DNA from 2 places in the Streptomyces sp. NPDC046915 genome. Region 1 is predicted to be linked to the other one. Evidence: riboswitches for the same ligand, from Rfam matches in the RefSeq annotation. Region 1 holds a riboswitch; the other holds the start of a gene.
What was found. A riboswitch is a leader RNA that binds a small molecule or an ion and turns the genes downstream of it on or off. The one in region 1 is predicted to bind glycine.
Positions count from the first base shown of each region.

Region 2: another riboswitch for glycine. It lies ahead of gcvP (aminomethyl-transferring glycine dehydrogenase); the one in region 1 lies ahead of gcvT (glycine cleavage system aminomethyltransferase GcvT).

Region 1 is NZ_JBEYXB010000019.1:87,246-97,870, reverse strand. Features, by position in the region: gene ABZ915_RS37280 (hypothetical protein) at 1-897, shown strand, start outside; gene ABZ915_RS37275 (helix-turn-helix domain-containing protein) at 887-1,714, opposite strand; partial or broken gene ABZ915_RS37270 (hypothetical protein) at 1,958-2,275, shown strand; gene ABZ915_RS37265 (L-serine ammonia-lyase) at 2,324-3,691, opposite strand; gene glyA (serine hydroxymethyltransferase) at 3,748-5,025, opposite strand; gene gcvH (glycine cleavage system protein GcvH) at 5,040-5,417, opposite strand; gene gcvT (glycine cleavage system aminomethyltransferase GcvT) at 5,536-6,654, opposite strand; glycine riboswitch at 6,803-6,901, opposite strand; gene ABZ915_RS37245 (AAA family ATPase) at 7,079-7,783, shown strand; gene ABZ915_RS37240 (enhanced serine sensitivity protein SseB) at 7,857-8,648, shown strand; gene ABZ915_RS37235 (enhanced serine sensitivity protein SseB C-terminal domain-containing protein) at 8,802-9,602, shown strand; gene ABZ915_RS37230 (ABC transporter permease) at 9,944-10,625, shown strand, end outside.
Region 2 is NZ_JBEYXB010000005.1:533,711-544,335, forward strand. Features, by position in the region: gene ABZ915_RS16485 (extracellular solute-binding protein) at 1-262, opposite strand, end outside; partial or broken gene ABZ915_RS16490 (glycoside hydrolase family 43 protein) at 542-1,279, opposite strand; gene ABZ915_RS16495 (APC family permease) at 1,464-3,419, shown strand; gene ABZ915_RS16500 (DUF1707 domain-containing protein) at 3,468-4,037, opposite strand; gene ABZ915_RS16505 (helix-turn-helix transcriptional regulator) at 4,165-4,566, shown strand; gene ABZ915_RS16510 (TOBE domain-containing protein) at 4,641-5,060, shown strand; gene gcvP (aminomethyl-transferring glycine dehydrogenase) at 5,120-8,005, opposite strand; glycine riboswitch at 8,182-8,277, opposite strand; gene ABZ915_RS16520 (PRC-barrel domain-containing protein) at 8,392-8,775, shown strand; gene ABZ915_RS16525 (DNA polymerase IV) at 8,873-10,285, opposite strand; gene ABZ915_RS16530 (MerR family transcriptional regulator) at 10,386-10,625, opposite strand, start outside.

The sequences.
Region 1 (10,625 bases):
CTCCTCGTCGCCCTCCAGGGAGCACCTCCGCAGACACAGGTGCACTTCGCCCAGAGTTTGGTCAGTAATCCGACGCAACTGCGCATGTACCTCGCTGGCATCCAGCACTGGGGAAGCGACAGGGCGGCCTCCCAGCGGTTGTTTTTGTCGGTGCTCACCCCGGCGCTCGGTGCCATGAGCTCCGTCGAGGCCCGAGAACTCGGCACCCTCGTAGGCCAGAACCTTCCGAAGCTGAACACAACGGAGTTCACTGCGATTCTTCCCCAGCTGACGGAGTTCTACTCTGCGGCCGTGGCACGCGGCATCGAACCAGCCCCGGCGGGCGTCGACCTTTCTCATTGGGCCGGCACCGAACCGGGCGAACGGACGTGGGCGCTGCTCGAGCCTTTCTTCAAGGCACTCAGGACAGCCGATCCCGACGTCAGGCATGTCAACATGGTGATCAAGAGCACCCTTCAGAACCTCTATCTGGGCGAAGTCACCCAGGACATGCCCAAGCCCAGTGGAGAACTCCTGCAGGGGCTCATCTCGACGGAGAATCTGGATCCCATCAAGTCCCTGATTCTGGACAGGCTCCTGAAGGATCAAAAGGGGCCGGATCATCTCGAGGTCGTCGGCCTCAACGCCTCTCTGCTCGCCATCGGCGAGAAGCGTCTGGTCACCCAGCTGCTGCTGCAGCGGAAGATCTACAGGCCGGGAGCGCGTCATGCGCTGGAGCTGACCGGAAGCGACAGTGACTACTGGCTCCTCAACGACATTCTGAGGAATCCGGCCCAGTACAAGCTGGGCCGCTCGAAGGACCCTAATATGAGCACTGTCGAGAATCTGATCACACAGTTCGAGGGCAGAGACAAAACCGGCCTGCTGAGCCTGCTCGAAAAGGTGGTCAAGAAGTAGGGGGACGCCGACCGGCCCGACGGTACCGGGCAGGCGAGACCCCGTAAGCCCTCTTGAAGGCCCGGCAGAACACCGCCGCGTCCTGGAAGCCCCACCGGGCCCGGATCTCGCCCACGCTGAGGTCGGCGTACGCCGGGTCGGCCAGGTCGGCGCGGCAGCGTTCCAGGCGTTCTGTCCGCAGGAAGCCGCTGACGGTCTGCTTGTCCTGCTGGAAGAGGCGTTGAAGGTAGCGCACCGAGATGTGGTGGGCGCGGGCGATCCTCGCCGGCGACAGGGACGGGTCGTCGATGTGGCGGAGGATGTATGCCTTGACGGCGTCCACGAGTTCGGCCTGCCGGGATCGCACCGGGCTCGCCGCGCTCGTGACGAAAGCGGCGGCGAGGTCGAGCGCCGCGTCCCCGACCCGGCCCGCCGACCGGCACTGGAACATCTCCGCCTGTGCGGTGACCTCCTCCATGAAGCGCGCGAGCACGGCCGCCGGCCCGCGGTCCGCGGGCATCGGCTGCCGCACGAGATCCCGCAGCTGGCGGTCGGAGACTGCCAGCGCCTGCCGCGGCAGATGCAGCGTCAGCAGGCGGAACGGCTCCGCCCCGGCCGGAACGGCGGCGTGCAGTGCCTCGGAGGGCGGCCAGACCACCAGGTCGCCCGGGTGCAGCAGGACGGCGTCCGGCGCCCGGCCCAGGGCCAGCGGACCGTCGCAGGCCAGGCCCAGCACACACTCCGGCCGGGCGTTGTCGCCGGCCGACGGGGCCGCTCCCGGTAGCGTCACCGTCATCCGTACCGACCCGAGCTCGATGTCCCCGTCGGCGTAACCCATCGCGCAGCCCACTGCTGCCCCCGTTCCCCGTGAGGCCCGTGCCGGGCCGCTGTTCCGGTGTCGATTCCAGCGGCCCGCGAATTGTTCGGCACCCCGTTCCGGTACCTGAATCAATGGCTGAGCTCAATGGCTGAGCTGCTGGGCCCGAGAGTCGACCAAGGGGGCATGCCATGAGGGGCGTCCTGAGCAGCCGGTCGATCCCGAGGCGGGGCCGGTGCAGCGGCGGGCGTACGAACCGCGCGCGTGACGCGAGGCGGCGGACAGCGCGGCCTATCGGGCGACGGCGGCGTGCACCGAGGCCGGGGCCGGCAAGGAGGAGGCCGCGGTACCGCACCCGGACGACGACGCGACCTGGGCGTCGTAGCGGGGCCTGGCGCGGTTCGGACCGGGTGCCCGCGGCTCATCGCCGACCTGCTGCGCGTGGTGCGCGGGCACCGGTTCAGCGCCGTGGCCGGCGTCTCCGGCTGCGGCAGGTCCTCACTGCTGCGGGCCGGTCCGATCCCCGCCCTCCGGGAGCCGGACGACGACGGAGGGCTCCCCGCCGCTGTCCGGAGGCGGCACCGTCCCGCTCACCGGCGCCGCAGAACACGCTGGTCGGGGTCTGCTTCCCTAGCACTCGATGATGTTCACCGCGAGCCCGCCCCGGGCCGTCTCCTTGTACTTGACGGACATGTCGGCGCCGGTGTCCTTCATGGTCTTGATGACCTTGTCCAGGGACACCTTGTGGGAGCCGTCGCCGCGCATCGCCATGCGGGCGGCCGTGACCGCCTTGACCGCGGCCATGCCGTTGCGCTCGATGCACGGGATCTGGACCAGGCCGCCGACGGGATCGCAGGTCAGGCCGAGGTTGTGCTCCATGCCGATCTCGGCGGCGTTCTCCACCTGCTCGGGGCTGCCGCCGAGGACCTCGGCGAGGGCGCCGGCCGCCATGGAGCAGGCGGAGCCGACCTCGCCCTGGCAGCCGACCTCGGCGCCGGAGATGGAGGCGTTCTCCTTGAAGAGCATGCCGATGGCGCCCGCGGCGAGCAGGAAGCGGACCACGCCCTCCTCGTCGGCGCCGGGGACGAAGTTGACGTAGTAGTGCAGGACGGCCGGGATGATGCCGGCCGCGCCGTTCGTGGGGGCGGTGACCACACGGCCCCCGGCGGCGTTCTCCTCGTTCACGGCCATCGCGTAGAGCGTGATCCACTCCATCGCGCGGGCCAACGGGTCGCCCTCGGCGCGCAGTTGCCGGGCGGAGACGGCGGCCCGGCGCCGTACCTTCAGGCCGCCCGGCAGGATGCCCTCACGGGACATGCCGCGCGCCACGCAGGCCTGCATCACGCGCCATATGCCGAGCAGGCCCTCGCGGATCTCGTCCTCGGTGCGCCAGGCGCGCTCGTTCTCCAGCATCAGGGAGGAGATCGACAGACCGGTCTCGCTCGTCAGGCGGAGCAGTTCGTCGCCCGTGCGGAAGGGGTACTTCAGGACCGTGTCGTCGAGCTTGATGCGGTCCGCGCCGACCGCGTCCTCGTCGACCACGAACCCGCCGCCGACCGAGTAGTACGTCTTGGACAGCAGCTCGGCCCCGGACGCGTCGTACGCCCAGAGCGTCATGCCGTTCGCGTGGTACGGGAGCGCCTTGCGGCGGTGCAGCTTCAGGTCGTCGTCGAAGGAGAACGCGATCTCGTGCTCGCCCAGCAGCCGAAGACGCTTCGACGCCTTGATCGCCTCGACCCGGTCGTCCGCCGCCTCCACGTCCACCGTGCGCGGCGAGGCGCCCTCCAGACCCAGCAGCACCGCCTTCGGGGTGCCGTGGCCGTGGCCGGTCGCGCCCAGGGAGCCGTACAGCTCGGACCGTATCGACGCGACGGACTCCAGCACCCCCTCGTTGTGCAGACGCCGGGCGAACATACGGGCCGCGCGCATCGGGCCGACGGTGTGGGAGCTCGACGGGCCGATGCCGATCGAGAACAGGTCGAAGACCGATATGGCCACGGGAACTCCTTGGAAAAGGGTGGGGGCACACGCCGTCGGGTGCCCCCACCAGGGAACTACTTGTTCAGACCGGGGTAAAGCGGGTGCTTGGCGGCAAGTGCCTCGACCCGGGCCTTCAGGGACTGCGCGTCGGCCGCACCGAACGGAGAAGGCGCCTTGAGCGTCTGGGCGATCACGTCCGCGACCTCGGCGAAGTCCTCGGCCGTGAAGCCGCGGGTCGCCAGGGCCGGCGTACCGATCCGCAGACCGGAGGTGACCATAGGCGGACGCGGGTCATTCGGGATCGCGTTCCGGTTGACCGTGATGCCGACCTCGTGCAGCCGGTCCTCGGCCTGCTGTCCGTCCAGCTCCGAGTCGCGCAGGTCGACCAGGACCAGGTGGACGTCCGTACCGCCGGACAGGACGTTCACCCCGGTCTCGCGGACGTCCGCCGCGCTGAGCCGCTCGGCCAGCAGCCGCGCACCCTCCAGCGTACGACGCTGGCGCTCCTTGAAGTCCTCGGAGGCGGCGACCTTGAAGGAGACCGCCTTCGCCGCGATCACGTGCTCCAGGGGACCGCCCTGGAAGCCCGGGAAGACGGAGGAGTTCAGCTTCTTCGCGAAGGCCTTCTTCGCCAGGATGATGCCGCCGCGCGGACCGCCGAGGGTCTTGTGGGTGGTGGAGGTGACCACGTCCGCGTGCTCCACCGGGTTGGGGTGGAGACCGGCGGCGACCAGGCCCGCGAAGTGCGCCATGTCGACCCACAGGTACGCCCCGGCCTCGTCGGCGATCCGGCGGAACTCGGCGAAGTCCAGCTGCCGCGGGTACGCCGACCAGCCCGCGATGATCACCTTCGGCCGGTGCTCCTTGGCCAGCCGCTCCACCTCGGCCATGTCGACCAGGCCGGAGTCGTCGACGTGGTAGGCGACCACGTCGAACTGCTTGCCGGAGAAGTTCAGCCGCATGCCGTGGGTCAGGTGGCCGCCGTGCGCCAGGTCCAGGCCGAGGATCGTGTCGCCGGGTTGGGCCAGCGCGAACAGGGCGGCCTGGTTGGCGGAGGCACCGGAGTGGGGCTGCACGTTGGCGTACTCCGCGCCGAACAGCTCCTTGACTCGGTCGATGGCTATCTGCTCGGCGACGTCGACGTGCTCGCAGCCGCCGTAGTAGCGGCGGCCCGGGTAGCCCTCGGCGTACTTGTTGGTGAGGACCGAGCCCTGGGCCTCCATCACCGCGAGCGGCGCGAAGTTCTCCGAGGCGATCATCTCGAGGGTGGACTGCTGGCGGTCGAGCTCGGCGTCGACCGCGGCGGCGATCTCCGGGTCGAGTTCGTGCAGGGACGTGTTCAGGACGGTCATTCGGCTACGACTCCTCAGCCGGCGTTCTGGGCGGTGTACTCGTCGGCGGAGAGCAGGTCGGCCGGCTCCTCCGTGACGCGGACCTTGAACAGCCAGCCGCCCTCGAAGGGGGCGGAGTTCACCAGCGACGGGTCGTTGACGACGTCCTCGTTGGTCTCGGTGACCTCACCGGTGACCGGCGAGTACAGGTCGGACACCGACTTGGTCGACTCCAGCTCGCCGCAGGTCTCACCCGCGGTCACGGTGGAGCCGACCTCGGGGAGCTGGGCGTAGACGACGTCGCCGAGCGCGTTGGCCGCGAACTCGGTGATGCCGACCGTCGACACGCCGTCCTCGGCGGCCGACAGCCACTCGTGCTCCTTGCTGTAGCGCAGCTGCTGGGGGTTGCTCATGGCCTGAATTCTCCTGTACGCGCGGGAGCGCTGATGAAGGGGGGACTGCTGTGAACGCGTGTGATCAGCGGGAAGGTGCGCGGGGCCACGTCCGGACGCCGGGACCCGCGCTCAGTGTCTACTTCTGGCGCTTGTAGAACGGCAGCGCGACGACTTCGTACGGTTCGTGGCTGCCCCGGATGTCCACGCCGACACCCGGCGTACCCGGCGCCGCGTGCGCCGCGTCGACGTAGGCCATGGCGATGGGCTTGCCCAGCGTGGGGGAGGGCGCACCGGAGGTGACCTCGCCGATCACCGTGCCGCCGGCGACGACCGGGTACCCGGCGCGCGGCACCCGGCGGCCCTCGGCGACCAGGCCGACCAGGACGCGCGGCGGGTTCTGCTCGGCGCGCGCGGCGGCCTCGGCCAGCGCCTGGCGGCCCACGAAGTCGCCCTCCTTCTCGAACTTCACCACCCGGCCGAGCCCGGCGTCGAAGGGGGTGAGCGAGGTGGTGAGCTCGTGCCCGTACAGCGGCATGCCCGCCTCCAGGCGGAGCGTGTCCCGGCAGGACAGGCCGCAGGGCACCAGCCCGACGCTCTCGCCGGCCTCGCTCAGCGCCTGCCACAGCTCGACGGCGTGCTCGGGCTTCACGAAGAGCTCGAAGCCGTCCTCGCCGGTGTAGCCGGTGCGCGCGATCAGCGCCGGGACGCCGGCGACGGTGCCTGGCAGGCCCGCGTAGTACTTCAGGCCGTCGAGGTCGGCGTCGGTGAGGGACTTCAGGATGCCGGGGGACTCGGGGCCCTGGACGGCGATCAGGGCGTAGGCGTCCCGGTCGTCGCGGACCTCGGCGTCGAAGCCGGCGGACCGCTCGACGAGCGCGTCGAGGACCACCTGGGCGTTGGAGGCGTTGGCCACGACCATGTAGTCGGTCTCGGCCAGCCGGTAGACGATCAGGTCGTCCAGGATGCCGCCGTCGGCCCGGCAGATCATGGTGTAGCGGGCGCGGCCGACACCGACCGAGCCGATGTTCCCGACGAGGGCGTGGTTCAGCAGGTCGGCCGCCTGGGCGCCGGTCACGGTGATCTCGCCCATGTGGGAGAGGTCGAAGAGCCCGGCCCTGGTCCGCACCGCGACGTGCTCGTCGCGCTCGGAGCCGTAGCGCAGGGGCATGTCCCAGCCGGCGAAGTCGGTCATGGTCGCGCCGAGCGAGCGATGCAGGGCATCGAGCGCGGTACGGCGGGGTTCGGCACTGCTCATCGGACGGTCGTCTCCCAAAGGCGTGACGGGCGAGGTCGTTCCTCCCCATCTGTCATCGGAACCTGAGAGGTTCGCCTGACCACAGGAGTGATCACGGCTTGCACCTTGGGTGGAGCCACTGACACAGCGGCCCGCTTTTCAGATGTGCCTCGCCCGCGCGGTAACGGGGCCTGAGAGATTCAAGGGAGGGACTTGCTCCTTCGGCGCCCCGGTGAAGCTTTGCCGGGGACTCTCCCGCGCGGATTCAAACGGCCGGTATGCAGTTGGCGGGCTCATCATTGCACGCCCCGCCCCGGCCCTCCAGAGCGTGCCGTTTGTGACCGGGCTGTGGCAGTACGCGCACGGAAACCGGAGACGCCGTGTATTACCTTCTCTTTACATTTGGTGGGGAGAACCTTTCCTGACCACAGGGAGGACGATCACGGTGAACAGGACCTCGGCCTACGCCACGACCACGGGCGTCGCGTTGCCCCGGCAAACCGCCGCCCCGGCCCGCGAGCGGTGCGACGAGTTCCCCCACCCTCGGCTGCGCTCGCGCGGGGGAACCCCCATGGCACCGGTCGTCCGCGACCTGCGGGACCGCGCGGGACGCAGTCCGCACGGCCTGCTCTTCGGCCCCCGCGACCTGGTGGTGGTCACCGGCCTGCCCGGCAGCGGCAAGTCGACGCTGATGCACCGCGCGGTCCAGGGCCCGCGCATCGACTCCCAGGACGCCCGCGACCGCTGGGAGCGCCGCATGCCCGGCTTCCTGCCCTACGCGGTGTACCGCCCCCTGGTCCGCCTCGCCCACTACGCCGGACTGCGCCGCGCCCTGCGCTCCGGCGAGGGGGTCGTCGTGCACGACTGCGGCACGCAGGCCTGGGTGCGCGACTGGCTGGCCCGCGCGGCCCGCCGCCGGGGCGGCACGCTGCACCTGCTGATGCTCGACGTCCCGCCCGACACGGCCCGGGACGGCCAACGCGAGCGCGGCCGGGGCGTCTCCCGGTACGCCTTCCTGCGCCACCGCACGGCGGCCGCCCGGCTGCTGCGCACGGTGGAGCAGGGCGAACTGCCCCAGGGCTGCGGCTCGGCGGTCCTCCTCGACCGGGCCGCGGCGGACGTGCTGCGCAGAATCGGCTTCGCGGGCTGAGACCCTCCTGGCCGCGCACAGGTACCCGCTAGCCTTTCAGCCACAACAGTTGGTCCCAGCAGGCGGTAGGCAGATGGACTTCCCGGCGGACTTTCCCGCGGACTTCCCGGCACAGACACACCCCCATCCGCACAGCGGTTGGCCCGGCAACGAACTGGAGGAGGTGCTGTCGGCCTCGTTCGGCATCCCCGCGGCCGGGGGCCGGATCATCGAGGTGCTGAGCCGGAGCTACCTCTGGATCCCGCTGCCCAACGGCGGCGGACCCGGCAGCGGCCCGCTCGACCTGCCCACCATGGAGATCGACGGCCAGGCGTACGTGCCGGTGTTCAGCTCCGAGGAGCAGTTCCGCCAGGTCGTCGGCGCCCACATCGGGTACACCGTCGCCCCCGCCGTGGAGTTCGCCCGCGGCCTGCCCCCGCAGGTCGGCATCGTCGTCAACCCGGACGGCATGGTCGGCGTCCCGCTCCCGCCGGAGGCCGTGGCCGAGCTGTCCCGGGCCGGCCGTACCCCGCTCGACGGCCCCACGAGCGGTGGCCGCGTCCGCCTCTTCGAACCCGACTGGCAGGACGACCCGGTCGACTTCCTCGCCGCCGCCTCCGCCGAGTTCGAGCGGATCGGCGTCGTCCGCACGGCCCGCCGCTGCCTGGCCGCCGTCGAGACGGCCGACCCGGTCATGTTCATCGGCGTCGAACTCTCCCGTTGGGAGGGCGACCTGCGGGCCCTGCCCCTGGACGCCCTGGGCAGGGCTCTGGGCACGGTCCCGGTGCGGTGGCCGGTCAACCTGGTCCTGCTGGACGTGACCGACGACCCGGTGGCCGACTGGCTGAAGACGACCGTCCGGCCCTTCTACCAGCACGGCAACTGAAGCGCCCCCCGAGGGGCGCGGGGCCGTGTCGACACGCGGCCCGGAGCACAAGCCACACACAACCCGCACTCGCCGACGGACACTAAGCCGGGAGCTTCCAGGCGCTTAAGCTGTTTCCACACGCGGGGCGACTTCTCGAAGGGGCGGTAAAAGGTGAGCGCGAGCGGCACCGCTGCGACCGGACAGGTCGAGCACATGCTGCGCCAGGTGACGCCCGGGCGTTACGACGCCTACGAGGCACTCCTCAGGGCGCTCGCGACCCCCGCCTCCGGCCAGATCTGGATGCTCCTGTGGCACGGCCAGGCCGGTTCCCCCGACGCCCAGTACGGGAACATGGAGGTGGAGGGCTTCGGCTACGCGCCCTGTGTCACCTCCGCCCAGGAGCTGTCGGCCAGCGGCTGGAACCGCTCGTACGAGGTGATCGACGCGGTCGACGTGGCCCGCACCCTCTACCCCGACCACTTCGGCCTCTGGCTCAATCCGCACGCCCCGGGCGGCGGGGTCGGCATCCCCTGGCTCGACCTGCGCCGGATCGCCACCGGCCTGGACCGCCAGCCCGCCGGCCCGCTGCGGCTGTCGGAACCCGGCATCGAGGTCCCGCAGTTCTACGCCCTGCTCGCGCAGAACGCCCACCGCACCCAGGCCGTCCGCTCGCTGCGCCGCGCCTGGGTGCAGCCCGCGCTCGGGGCGCCGTACCTCGCCATCGGTCTGGACGTGTACGACACCTCGCCGCCCGCCGTGGACTCGGTGCGCGCGATGATGCAGCAGTCCGTCGGGGCGGTCCCGGACGGACTGCCGGTGTCGACCGTCGTGCTGTCGGACGAGTACGACCCCGTCGTCATGTGGATGCGGGCCAACGCCCGCCCCTTCTACGACCGTGAGGCGCACGCCCCCGCCCCGTCCACGGCACCCGCCGCCGGGTACGGTTATCCGCCGGCGCAGGGTGGTTACTGAGCGGATCGGGCCTTCGCGGTCTGCCCACGGGTTTCACAGGGCCTACATATTTCTCCGCGCGTAGATCACTGACGATGGTCCCGATCTGTCCGGTATAACACTTTTGGCCCAACTGGCATGCGTCCGGGGTGTGTTACCCACTGTTCGGATAACGGAATCCTCCGCACAGCATCACGGTTGCGCATACTTTCCCCGTCAGCTCTGGCGGGTGATCGCGACGAAGCTGAAGACTCGCGACTCAGACGCAAGGTCGAGGACCTCGTGTCCGAGAGCAAGTCGACAAAGCCGCAATCCGCGGCAGGCGCAGGCCGGTCACCACCGGCGAGAGGGGTCAGGTCACTGTGACCGCACCGATCGAGACCACCGGGGCGGCAGCCGAGGCACAGCCGGAAGCTGTGCTCGCGGGTGCCGGTAAGGGGCAGATCGAGGGCCGTTCCCTGGGGCAGATCGCCTGGACCCGGTTCAAGAAGGACAGAGTCGCCGTCGTCGGCGGCGTCATCGTGATCCTGCTGATCCTCATCGCGATCCTCTCGCGCCCGATCCAGGCGATGTTCGGCCTCGACCCCAACGCCTTCCACCAGGACCTCATCGACGCCAACACCTCGCTGCCCAAGGGCGGCATGGGCGGCATGAGCGCCGATCACCCGCTGGGCGTCGACCCGAAGTTCGGCCGCGACATCGCCACCCGCATCCTGGAGGGCTCCTGGGTGTCGCTGGTGGTCGCCTTCGGCGCCACGATCCTGTCGAACGTGATCGGCGCCATCATGGGTGTCGTCGCCGGCTTCTACGGCGGCCGGGTCGACTCGGTCATCAGCCGGCTGATGGACACCTTCCTCGCCTTCCCCCTCCTGCTCTTCGCCATCGCCATCTCCGCCACCCTCCAGGGCGGCGCGTTCGGCCTCAACGGACTGCCGCTCCACCTGAGCGTGCTCATCTTCGTCATCGGCTTCTTCAACTGGCCCTACCTGGGCCGGATCGTGCGAGGCCAGACCCTCGCGCTGCGCGAGCGGGAGTTCGTGGACG
Region 2 (10,625 bases), on a different contig from region 1:
TCTTCGCCTTGTAGGCGTCGTTCTCCATCTGGACGATCTTTACCTTGACCTTGGGGTTCTGCGCCTCGAACTTCTTGGCCAGACCGGCCCAGACCGCCTTCGTCGGCTGGGTGGTGGAGATGTTCCACCACTCGATCGTGGTCGTGCCGTTCGACGACCCTCCGTCCGAGTCGCCGCCGCAGCCGCTGAGTGCTGTCATACCCAGACCGGCCGCGGCGGAGGCCGCCAGGAAGCCGCGGCGGGAGAGTGCGGGGTCGCCCATCATGCGCTCCTCGTCTTCGAAACTTTCGGAACCACCTCGGAAAGCTGCGCTGCACCCTAGAGACCGCTCTCGGTGAGTGGCAACCCTTTGTACGACGCCTGTTGCGGCGGGAATTGGCGCCCCCGTGACCGGAAGCGCCGCAGTCGTACGTACGGGTCACGCATTGCGGCTTCTGTACTGGCGTTGGGGACGGGCTTCCCCGGACCGTGCCTAACCGAAACATTCGGCGATCTCATCGAACGTTCCGAACGGCGACTCTAGAAAGGCCGTTCAGGGGCGTCAAGGTGTCGTGCACGCGGTAGTCGGAACGGTCGGCCGGTAGTCGAACCAGTCGAAGGCGGCTCGGCCCTCGGTGACGTACATGCCGAGCACCCGACCGGTGAAGCCGCCGGCCACTTCGGTCGACAGGTAGCGGCCGTCGAGTTCGGCCGGCCGAACGGTTTCGCCGGCGCTCCCGACCGAGAAGGAGACGGTGTCGGGCCCGCCCGCCCGGATCCCGGGGGCCTCTTCGCCGCCGGCCGTGGCGGTGGGCGGCAACACCCGGTCCGTACGGACCTCGACGGCGCGCGTGACCGGGCCCGGCGGCACGGGACGCTCCGCGAGCCGCTGCCGGACGGGCCCGATCCGGGCGACCACGCTCACCACTCCCCCGCCCACCTCGAGGTCGTAGTGGTGCGCCTCGTCCAGGAGCACGGACAGCCCGGCCCGCCCGGCGCCCGCATCGACCAGGGTGGCGGCCCGGCAGCCGGGGTGCTGCTGACGCCTCCCGACGAAGGTGCGGCCCGGCCGGTCCAGGCTGCTCCCGGTCGCCGTCAGCGTCAGCCGGCCCGGCTGCTCGGTCAGCGACCAGGAACCCTCCGGCCTGCGACGCGGCGAGATCCAGTACGGGGCGAGGTCCGTGGCGTCGAAGTCGCCCCGCACCGGCGCCGGTTCGAGGGGATGCCAAGCCTCCGGCGCGGGATGCCGCTCACGCACCGGCCCGACTCGGGGCCAGCCGTCCACCCACTCCAGCTGCGAACGGAGTTGTCCGCCCCATGTGTACGCAGCGTCACAACCGTCGCCCACCCGAACTGTTCTTAACGCAAGCTTGACGCCCACCACCCCGGGAATCAGGGGCCCATGCGTCACTCTCCGCATACGCTGTTGCCGCCGTCCGAGTGATGGCCGGAAACCCACTGAGCCCCACACCAGGAGCACGGCGATGGTCACGACCGAACACCCTCCTCCCAGCCGCTTGCGCGCTTGGATGCTGGAGGGTCTGTCCGACATGGGCAAGGCCGGCGGCCACACGGGACCGCACGCGGAGCCCGAGCCTCCGCACAAGGGGCAGCGCTGGTGGCGGGTGATGTGCCTGACCGGCGTGGACTACTTCTCCACCCTCGGCTACCAGCCCGGCATCGCCGCCCTGGCTGCCGGTCTGCTGTCGCCGATCGCGACGGTCGTGCTGGTCATAGTCACCCTGGCCGGCGCCCTGCCGGTCTACCGCCGGGTGGCCGAGGAGAGCCCGCGGGGCGAGGGTTCCATCGCGATGCTCGAACGGCTGCTCTCCTTCTGGCAGGGCAAGCTCTTCGTGCTCACCCTGCTGGGCTTCGCGGCCACAGACTTCCTGATCACCATCACCCTCTCCGCCGCCGACGCCTCCACCCACCTCGTGGAGAACCCCCATCTGACCAGCACGCTCCACGGTCACCAGATGGTGATCACGCTCTTCCTGGTGGCCCTGCTCGGCGCGGTGTTCCTCAAGGGCTTCCTGGAGGCGATCGGAGTCGCGGTAGCCCTGGTCGGCATCTACCTCGCGCTCAACCTCGTCGTCGTGATCGTCGGCCTGTGGCACGTCGCCACGGCCGGGCACGTGGTCACCGACTGGACCAGCGCTCTGACCACGGAGCACGGCAATGTCTTCGTCATGATCGGCCTGTCCCTGCTGGTCTTCCCGAAACTGGCGCTGGGCCTGTCCGGCTTCGAGACCGGCGTCGCCGTCATGCCGCACGTCCAGGGCGACGACAGTGACACCGAGGAGCAGCCCAGGGGCCGCATTCGCGACACGAAGAAGCTGCTGACCGCCGCCGCCGTCGTCATGAGCGTCTTCCTTATCGCCACCAGCTTCATCACCACGGTGCTGATCCCGGAGCAGGAGTTCAAGACGGGCGGCCAGGCCAACGGCCGCGCGCTCGCCTACCTCGCCCACCAGTACCTGGGCGGGGCGTTCGGCACGGTCTACGACGTCTCCACGATCGCCATCCTGTGGTTCGCCGGCGCCTCCGCGATGGCCGGCCTGCTCAACCTGATGCCCCGCTACCTCCCCCGCTACGGCATGGCCCCGCACTGGGCACGTGCCGTCCGTCCGATGGTCATCGTCTTCATCCTCATCGCCTTCCTGGTCACCTGGATCTTCGACGCCGATGTCGACGCACAGGGCGGTGCCTACGCCACCGGTGTACTGGTCCTGATCAGCTCCGCCGCCATCGCCGTGACCATCGCCGCCCGCAAGGCGGGACAACGGAACTGGACGATCGGCTTCGCCGTCATCTCGGCCGTGTTCCTCTACACGACGGTCGTGAACGTCATCGAGCGACCCGACGGTGTGAAGATCGGTGCCTGCTTCATCGTCGGCATCATCCTGGTCTCGCTGCTGTCCCGGCTGGCCCGCGCCTTCGAACTGCGCGTGACCCACGTGACGCTGGACGACATGGCGCAGCGGTTCGTCCGCGACATCGCCAGCCGCAGGATCCGGCTCATCGCCAACGAGCCCGACCAGCGGGACAAGGCCGAGTACCGCGACAAGATCGAGCAGATCCGGGCCGACAACGACATGCCCGAGCAGGAGGACTTCGTCTTCGTCGAGGTCACCGTCACCGACCCCTCGGAGTTCGAGGCGGAGCTGACCGTACGCGGCGAGGTGCTGCACGACCGCTACCGCGTCCTGACGCTGGAGTCCTCCTCGATCCCCAACGCCCTCGCCGCCCTCCTCCTGCACGTCCGCGACACCACGGGCTGCATCCCGCACATGTATTTCGAGTGGACCGAGGGCACCCCCTTCGCCAACTTCCTGCGCTTCTTCCTCTTCGGCCAGGGCGAGGTCGCCCCCGTCACCCGGGAAGTCCTGCGCGAGGCGGAACCTGACCGCGAGCGGCGGCCGCGCGTGCACACCGGGTGATCCACGGTCAGACCGAGTGACCCGCGGTCGGGCCGGGTGACCCCACGGTCAGACCGCCGTCCCCTTCCGCAGGAACCGGCGCCGCGGCGGCCCGGTCACGACCCGGCCATAGCTCATCCGCCCGTGTATCTCCACCCGCAGGACGACCGGTGCCCCGGACTCCCCCGTCGGACGCGACCGTATCTTCGCGTAGCCGACGGCGAGGGAGTCGGTGTCCACGACCACTCCCGGCCGGGTCACCAGCCGCAGGGTGCCGCCCTGCATGTCCAGGTCGATGCCCAGGGTGTCGTGTGTGATCACCGCCTCGGTGAAGTCCAGCGTCACATCGCCCCACGACGAGTCGATCTCCAACCGGCGCGGAACCACCCAGCCGTGGCCGCGCAGGACAGAACCGCCCTGCTGCTCGATACGGACCACGTCCTTGACCGGGACCGGCTCGGCCGCCCCCGGCAGGTCCGTCGTCAGCCCGGCCAGCTCACCCAGTGTCCGGGCGGCCAGGGCCGCCCCCACCCGCTCGTCGAGTTCCTCGACGGTCAACCGCCCGTCCCCCGCCGCTGCCGTCAGCACATCCACGACACGGTCCCGGTCCGCGTGCGCGGCCCGCAGCTCAGCCGACATGCCCCTCACCCCGATTCCCGATTGGCGATCACGACCAAGAAGGACGCGAACTAAAGCTATATCGCGTTATACCCAACGGCCAACCCCCCTCCACGGTTCCCACCGCCTTCGCCCTATCGTGACCGGCATGCAGTCCTACACGATCGGCCAGGCGGCGCGGCTGCTCGGCGTGAGCCCGGACACCGCCCGTCGCTGGGCGGACGCGGGCCGGGTGGCGACCCACCGCGACGACGCGGGCCGGAGACTCATCGACGGCAAGGACCTCGCCGCGTTCTCCGTCGAGCTCGCCAAGACGGGCGGCGGCGAGGATGACACGGGCACCTCCTACACCTCGGTCCGCAACGCCTTCCCCGGCATCGTCACCGCGATCAAACTCGGTGACGTCGCGGCCCAGGTCGAGATCCAGGCCGGCCCCCACCGCCTGGTCTCCCTGCTCACCCGCGAGGCCGTAGAGGAGCTGGGCCTGGAGGTCGGCGTGGAGGCCACCGCCCGCGTGAAGTCGACGAATGTCCATATCGACCGGGTGTGACACCGGGCGCCCGACGGCGCCACAAACCCCCACATACCCTGCCTGAACGCCCCCGCGCACTACGGTGAGGGGCCATGACCCTGAGCATCCGCAACCAGCTCCCCGGCACCGTCACCGCTGTCCACCCAGGCGAGGTCATGACCATCGTCAAGATCCGCCTGGACGGTGGCCAGGACCTCACGGCGGCCATCACCTCGGAGGCCGCCGAGCAACTCGCGCTCGCCCCGGGCACCACCGTCCGCGCTCTGGTGAAGGCGACGGAGGTCTGCCTGGCCACCAGCCGGGTCGACGGCCTCTCGATCCGCAACCAGGTTCCCGGCACCATCACCCACCTCACGATCGGCACGGCCATGGCCTCGGTGCGGGTGACCGTGGACGGTGGCGAACTCACCGCGGCGATCACGAAGGAGGCGGCCACCGACCTCGGCCTCTTCGTGGGCTCCGACGTCGTCGCCCTGATCAAGTCGACCGAGGTGTCCCTGGCGACGGCGTGAACGCGCAGGGGCCCCGCCCGGACACGGACGGGGCCCCAGGGGACTGTCTGACCGCTTGCTCAGTCCTCGTACGCGTCCAGCGGCGGGCAGGAGCAGACGAGGTTGCGGTCGCCGAAGGCCTGGTCGATGCGGCGCACCGGCGGCCAGTACTTGTCGGCGGCCGAGACCCCGGCCGGGAACACGGCCTCCTGGCGGCTGTAGGCCTGCTTCCACTCCCCGCCGAGCGCGGCGGCGGTGTGCGGGGCGTTCCGCAGCGGGTTGTCCTCGGCGGGCCACTCGCCCGCGCCGACCTTCTCGATCTCCGCGCGGATCGCGATCATCGCCTCGCAGAACCGGTCCAGCTCGGCCAGGTCCTCCGACTCGGTCGGCTCGATCATCAGCGTGCCGGCCACCGGGAAGGACATCGTCGGCGCGTGGAAGCCGTAGTCGATGAGCCGCTTGGCCACGTCGTCCACGGATACACCGGTCGCCTTGGTCAGCGGGCGCAGGTCGATGATGCACTCGTGCGCGACCAGGCCGCCCGGGCCGGTGTAGAGCACCGGGTAGTGCGGCTCGAGGCGCTTGGCGATGTAGTTGGCGGAGAGGACGGCCACCTGGGTGGCGCGCTTGAGGCCCTCGCCGCCCATCAGACGGACGTACGCCCACGAGATCGGCAGGATGCCCGCCGAGCCCCAGGGCGCGGCCGAGATCGGGCCCACGCCCGTCTCGGGACCGGCCGCCGGCTGGAGCGGGTGGTTCGGCAGGTACGGCGCCAGGTGCTCGCGCACGGCCACGGGGCCGACGCCGGGACCGCCGCCGCCGTGCGGGATGCAGAACGTCTTGTGCAGGTTGAGGTGGGAGACGTCACCGCCGAAGTGGCCCGGCTTGGCGAGACCGACCAGCGCGTTGAGGTTGGCGCCGTCGACGTACACCTGGCCGCCGGCGTCGTGGACCTGGGCGCAGATGTCGGCGACGTGCTCCTCGAACACACCGTGCGTCGACGGGTACGTGATCATCAGCACGGCCAGCTCGTCACGGTACTGCTCGATCTTCGCCCGCAGGTCCTCGATGTCGATCTCGCCGTCCTCGGCGGTCTTCACCACGACGACCTTCATGCCCGCCATCACGGCGCTGGCGGCGTTGGTGCCGTGCGCGGAGGACGGGATGAGGCAGACGGTGCGCTGGTCGTCGCCGTTGGCGCGGTGGTAGCCGCGTACGGCGAGCAGGCCGGCGAACTCACCCTGCGAACCGGCGTTCGGCTGAAGCGAGACCTTGTCGTATCCGGTGACCTCGGCGAGACGTTCCTCCAGCTCACGGATGAGCGTGAGGTAGCCCTGCGCCTGCTCGGCGGGCGCGAAGGGGTGCAGCTGCCCGAACTCGGACCAGGTGACCGGCTCCATCTCCGTGGTCGCGTTGAGCTTCATGGTGCAGGAGCCCAGCGGGATCATGCCGCGGTCGAGCGCGTAGTCGCGGTCGGCGAGGCGGCGCAGGTAGCGCAGCATCGCGGTCTCGGAGCGGTACTGGTGGAACACCGGGTGGGCGAGGTAGTCGCCGGTGCGCAGCAGGGCCCCGGGGAGGGCGTCCCCGGTCGCCGCGTCCAGCGCCTCGATGTCCCCCTCGACGCCGAACGCCGTCCATACGGCGCCCAGCTGGGCGCGGGTGGTGGTCTCGTCGCAGGCGGCCGAGACGTGGTCGGCGTCGACGAGCCGCAGGTTGACCCCGTTCTCCCGGCCGGCGGCCACGACCTCGGCGGCCCGGCCGGGCACGCGCGCGGTGACGGTGTCGAAGAAGGCGCCGTGGACGACCTCGACGCCCCCCGCCCGCAGCCCCTCGGCCAGGAGGGTGGCGTACCGGTGGGTGCGCCGCGCGATGGCCTTCAGGCCCTCGGGACCGTGGTAGACGGCGTACATACCGGCCATGACGGCGAGCAGCACCTGGGCGGTGCAGATGTTGCTGGTGGCCTTCTCGCGGCGGATGTGCTGCTCGCGGGTCTGGAGCGCCAGCCGGTAGGCCTTGTGGCCGTCCGCGTCGACGGACACGCCCACCAGGCGGCCGGGCAGGCTGCGGGCGAACTTCTCGTGCACCGCCATGTAGCCGGCGTGGGGGCCACCGAAGCCCATGGGCACGCCGAAGCGCTGGGTCGTACCGATCGCGATGTCCGCGCCGAGCTCACCCGGGGAGGTGAGCAGGGTCAGCGCCAGCAGGTCGGCGGCGACGGTGACGAGCGCGCCGAGCTCGTGCGCCCGGTCGATGACGGGCTTGATGTCGCGTACGGCCCCGGAGGCGCCCGGGTACTGGATCAGCACGCCGTTGATCTCACGCTCGGCGACCTCGGCCGGGATGCCCTCGCCGAGGTCGGCGACGACGACCTCCACGCCCGTCGGTTCGGCGCGGGTCTGGATCACGGCGATGGTCTGCGGCAGCGCGTCCGCGTCGATCAGGAAGAGGCCCTTCTTGTTCCTGCCCATGCGCCGGGAGAGTGCCATCGCCTCGGCCGCTGCCGTGCCCTCGTCGAGCAGCGAGGCGCCGGAGGTCGGCAGCCCGGTGAGCTCGGCGACCATGGTCTGGAAGTTCAGCAGCGCCTCGAGCCGTCCCTGCGAGATCTCCGGCTGGTACGGCGTGTAAGCGGTGTACCAGGCCGGGTTCTCCATCACATTGCGCAGGATGACGGGCGGCGTGAAGGTCCCGTGGTACCCGAGCCCGATCATCGAGTCGAGGACCTGGTTGCGGTCGGCCAGCGAACGCAGCTCGGCGAGCACCTCGGCCTCGGTGCGGGCACCCGGCAGATCCAGGGCGTCTGCGTTCTTGATCACATCCGGCACCGCGGCGGCGGTCAGCTCGTCGAGCGAGCCGTAGCCGACGTGCGCGAGCATCTTGGCCCGCGCCTCCTGGTCGGGCCCGATGTGGCGCTGCTCGAAGGGGATGCCCTGTTCGAGCTCGGAGAGCGGGGTGCGGTGGGCGGTCATTGCGGAGGCCTCCTGGTCTGACGCGACCTTCGAGGGGCACCCCGGCGCGGGTACCCCGACGGCCTCCCCCTCTGTCATCTCGACCTGAGAGCTTCACCGGGTCGCCCGAAGGCCCCGGCTTTCACCGTCGGTGAGAGCGGAAGCCGTCGAGACACCGCCCTGCTTTCCAGAGTGACCTCGTCCGTGCGGTACGTGAGCCTGAGAGATTCCGGGGAGGAGTTGCTCCTTCGGCGCCTCCGATGATGTCCGGAGGACTCTCCCGCGCGGGGTCAGCAGCCGCTTGCCAGCGTACCAGCGAGGTCAACGCGTGTTGCCTCGAGTGGCCACCTTGGTGAATGTGCTCTTTTGTAGTGCTTACGGATGAGTTGCGACCAAGAGGAGGGACCGTGCGAACCGACATCGATCCGCGCCACCTGATCGGCCGCAAGGCGTTCGACCGCAATGGCGACAAGATCGGCACGATCGACGAGGTCTACCTCGACGACGCGACCGGCGAGCCGGAGTGGGCGGCCATACGCACAGGCCTGTTCTCCAGGGACGCTTTCGTCCCGCTGGAGCCCAGCGAACTGATCGACGGCAACCTCCAGGTCCCCTTCGACCGGTCCCTCATCAAGGACGCGCCCGACTTCGGCGTCGGCCGTCATCTCTCTCCCGAGCAGGAACTCCAGCTCTACCACCACTACGGCCTCGACGTGACCTCGTCACCCCCTCCCCCGGATCACGACTTCGGCCATTTGGCGGGCACGGACGAGACGGCGGGACCGTCGTAGTGAGCGCGGGCGTGGCGGCCCGGTGGCCGCCACCGACCGGGCTGCTCCCCTCCCCTCACCGGACCCGTCCGGACGCACACCCGTTCCCTCGGCCGTCTCAGCGTCTCGTCCTTTCGCCCTCGGGTCCGGCCGTCTCGCCCTCGGATCCCACCGCACCGTCATGGAGCCCGCCCGCAGCTGCCCGGGCGGTCAACGGCAGCGGATCCGCCGGTTCCAGGGCCGGGTCGTCGACCCGGAACGTCCGCACGCGGCCGGTTTCCGAGCCGGGCGTCTCGAAGCGCACGGTGACCCGCCCGAGCCCGCTGCCCTGCACCCAGCCGTGCCCGAACTCCGCGTGCCGTACGTCGTGCCCCGCGGGCCAGCGCCGTTCCGCCTGCGTCGGCTGCTCCGCGACGGGCTCGGGCACCGTCTCCTCCGTGGCCGCTTCCGCCAGCTCACCCGCCGCCTGGGCGAACAGGTCCTCCTGCGTGTAGTCGGCGAGCCCGGAGACGCCCACGCCGAGCAGCCGAACGCCACCGGTCGTGTCGACGGAGTCCAGCAGCCGGGCCGCCGCCTCCCGCACGACCGCCGGATCGTCCGTGGGTCCACGCAGCGTCTCCGACCGGGTCAGTGTCGAGAAGTCGTATCGCCGTACCTTGAGCACGATGGTCCGTCCCGACAGCCCGGTATCGCGCAGCCGCCGCACACACCGGTCGGCGAGCCGTTGCACCTCCAGACCGACCCGGAGCCGGTCATGGATGTCCACGTCATAGGTGTCCTCGACCGATACCGACTTGGCCTCCCGCTCCGCCACCACGGGCCGCTCGTCGTGCGCCAGCGCCATGGCGTACAGAGCGTGCCCATGGGCCTTGCCCAGCAGCCGTACGAGTTCGTCCTCGCCCGCCTCGGCGAGTTCGTCGACCGTGGTGATCCCGGCGCGTCGCAGATGATCCCCGGTCGCCGGCCCCACCCCGGGCAGCGTCCGCACCGGCATCGGGCCCAGCATGGCCCGCTCCGTCCCCGGCTCGATCAGCACGAGCCCGTCCGGCTTGGCCTGCTCGGAGGCGATCTTCGCGAGCATCTTGGAGGCGGCGAGCCCCACCGAGCCCGTCAGTCCCGTGACGGCCCGTATGTCCGCGCGCAGCCTCACCCCGGTCAGCCGTGCCGATTCCCCGTCCCGGGCCGTTCCCCCCGCCTCCAGGTCCACGAACGCCTCGTCCAGGCTCAGCGGCTCGACGAGCGGGGACAGCGCCCGCAGCAGGCCCATCACCTGTTCACTGATCGACCGGTACAGCCCGAAGCGTGGGACGAGATACGCGGCGTTGGGGGCGAGCCGACGCGCCTGGGCCATCGGCATGGCCGAGTGCACCCCGAAGACCCGCGCCTCGTACGACGCGGTGGCGACCACCCCGCGTGGTCCCAGCCCGCCCACGACGACGGCCTTCCCGCGCAGGCTCGGCTTGGACGCCTGCTCCACCGAGGCGAAGAAGGCATCCATGTCGAGGTGCAGGATCGTGGGCGCGTTTCTCACACCTCTGATGCTGCACCACGCCACTGACAACGCCCCGGCAGCCGATGGGCGGGACGGACAGCGCCCATCGCCGCCAAGGGGCAGGGAGGGGCGGGCGCCGTCAGACCGCCCGGTTGCGCCGGCGCGCCAGTTCGTCGGCGGGGTTCTGCCCGACGAGGGTCTCCCCGGTGTCGACGCGCTCCCCGTGCAGCTGGGAGAGCGCACTTTCCACGTCCCGCCACACCACGCCCACGGCGATCCCGAAGATCCCCTGACCGCCCTGGAGCAGGGCGTGGACCTCGTCGGGGGAGGTGCACTCGTAGACCGTGGCGCCGTCGCTCATCAGCGTCATGCGCTCCAG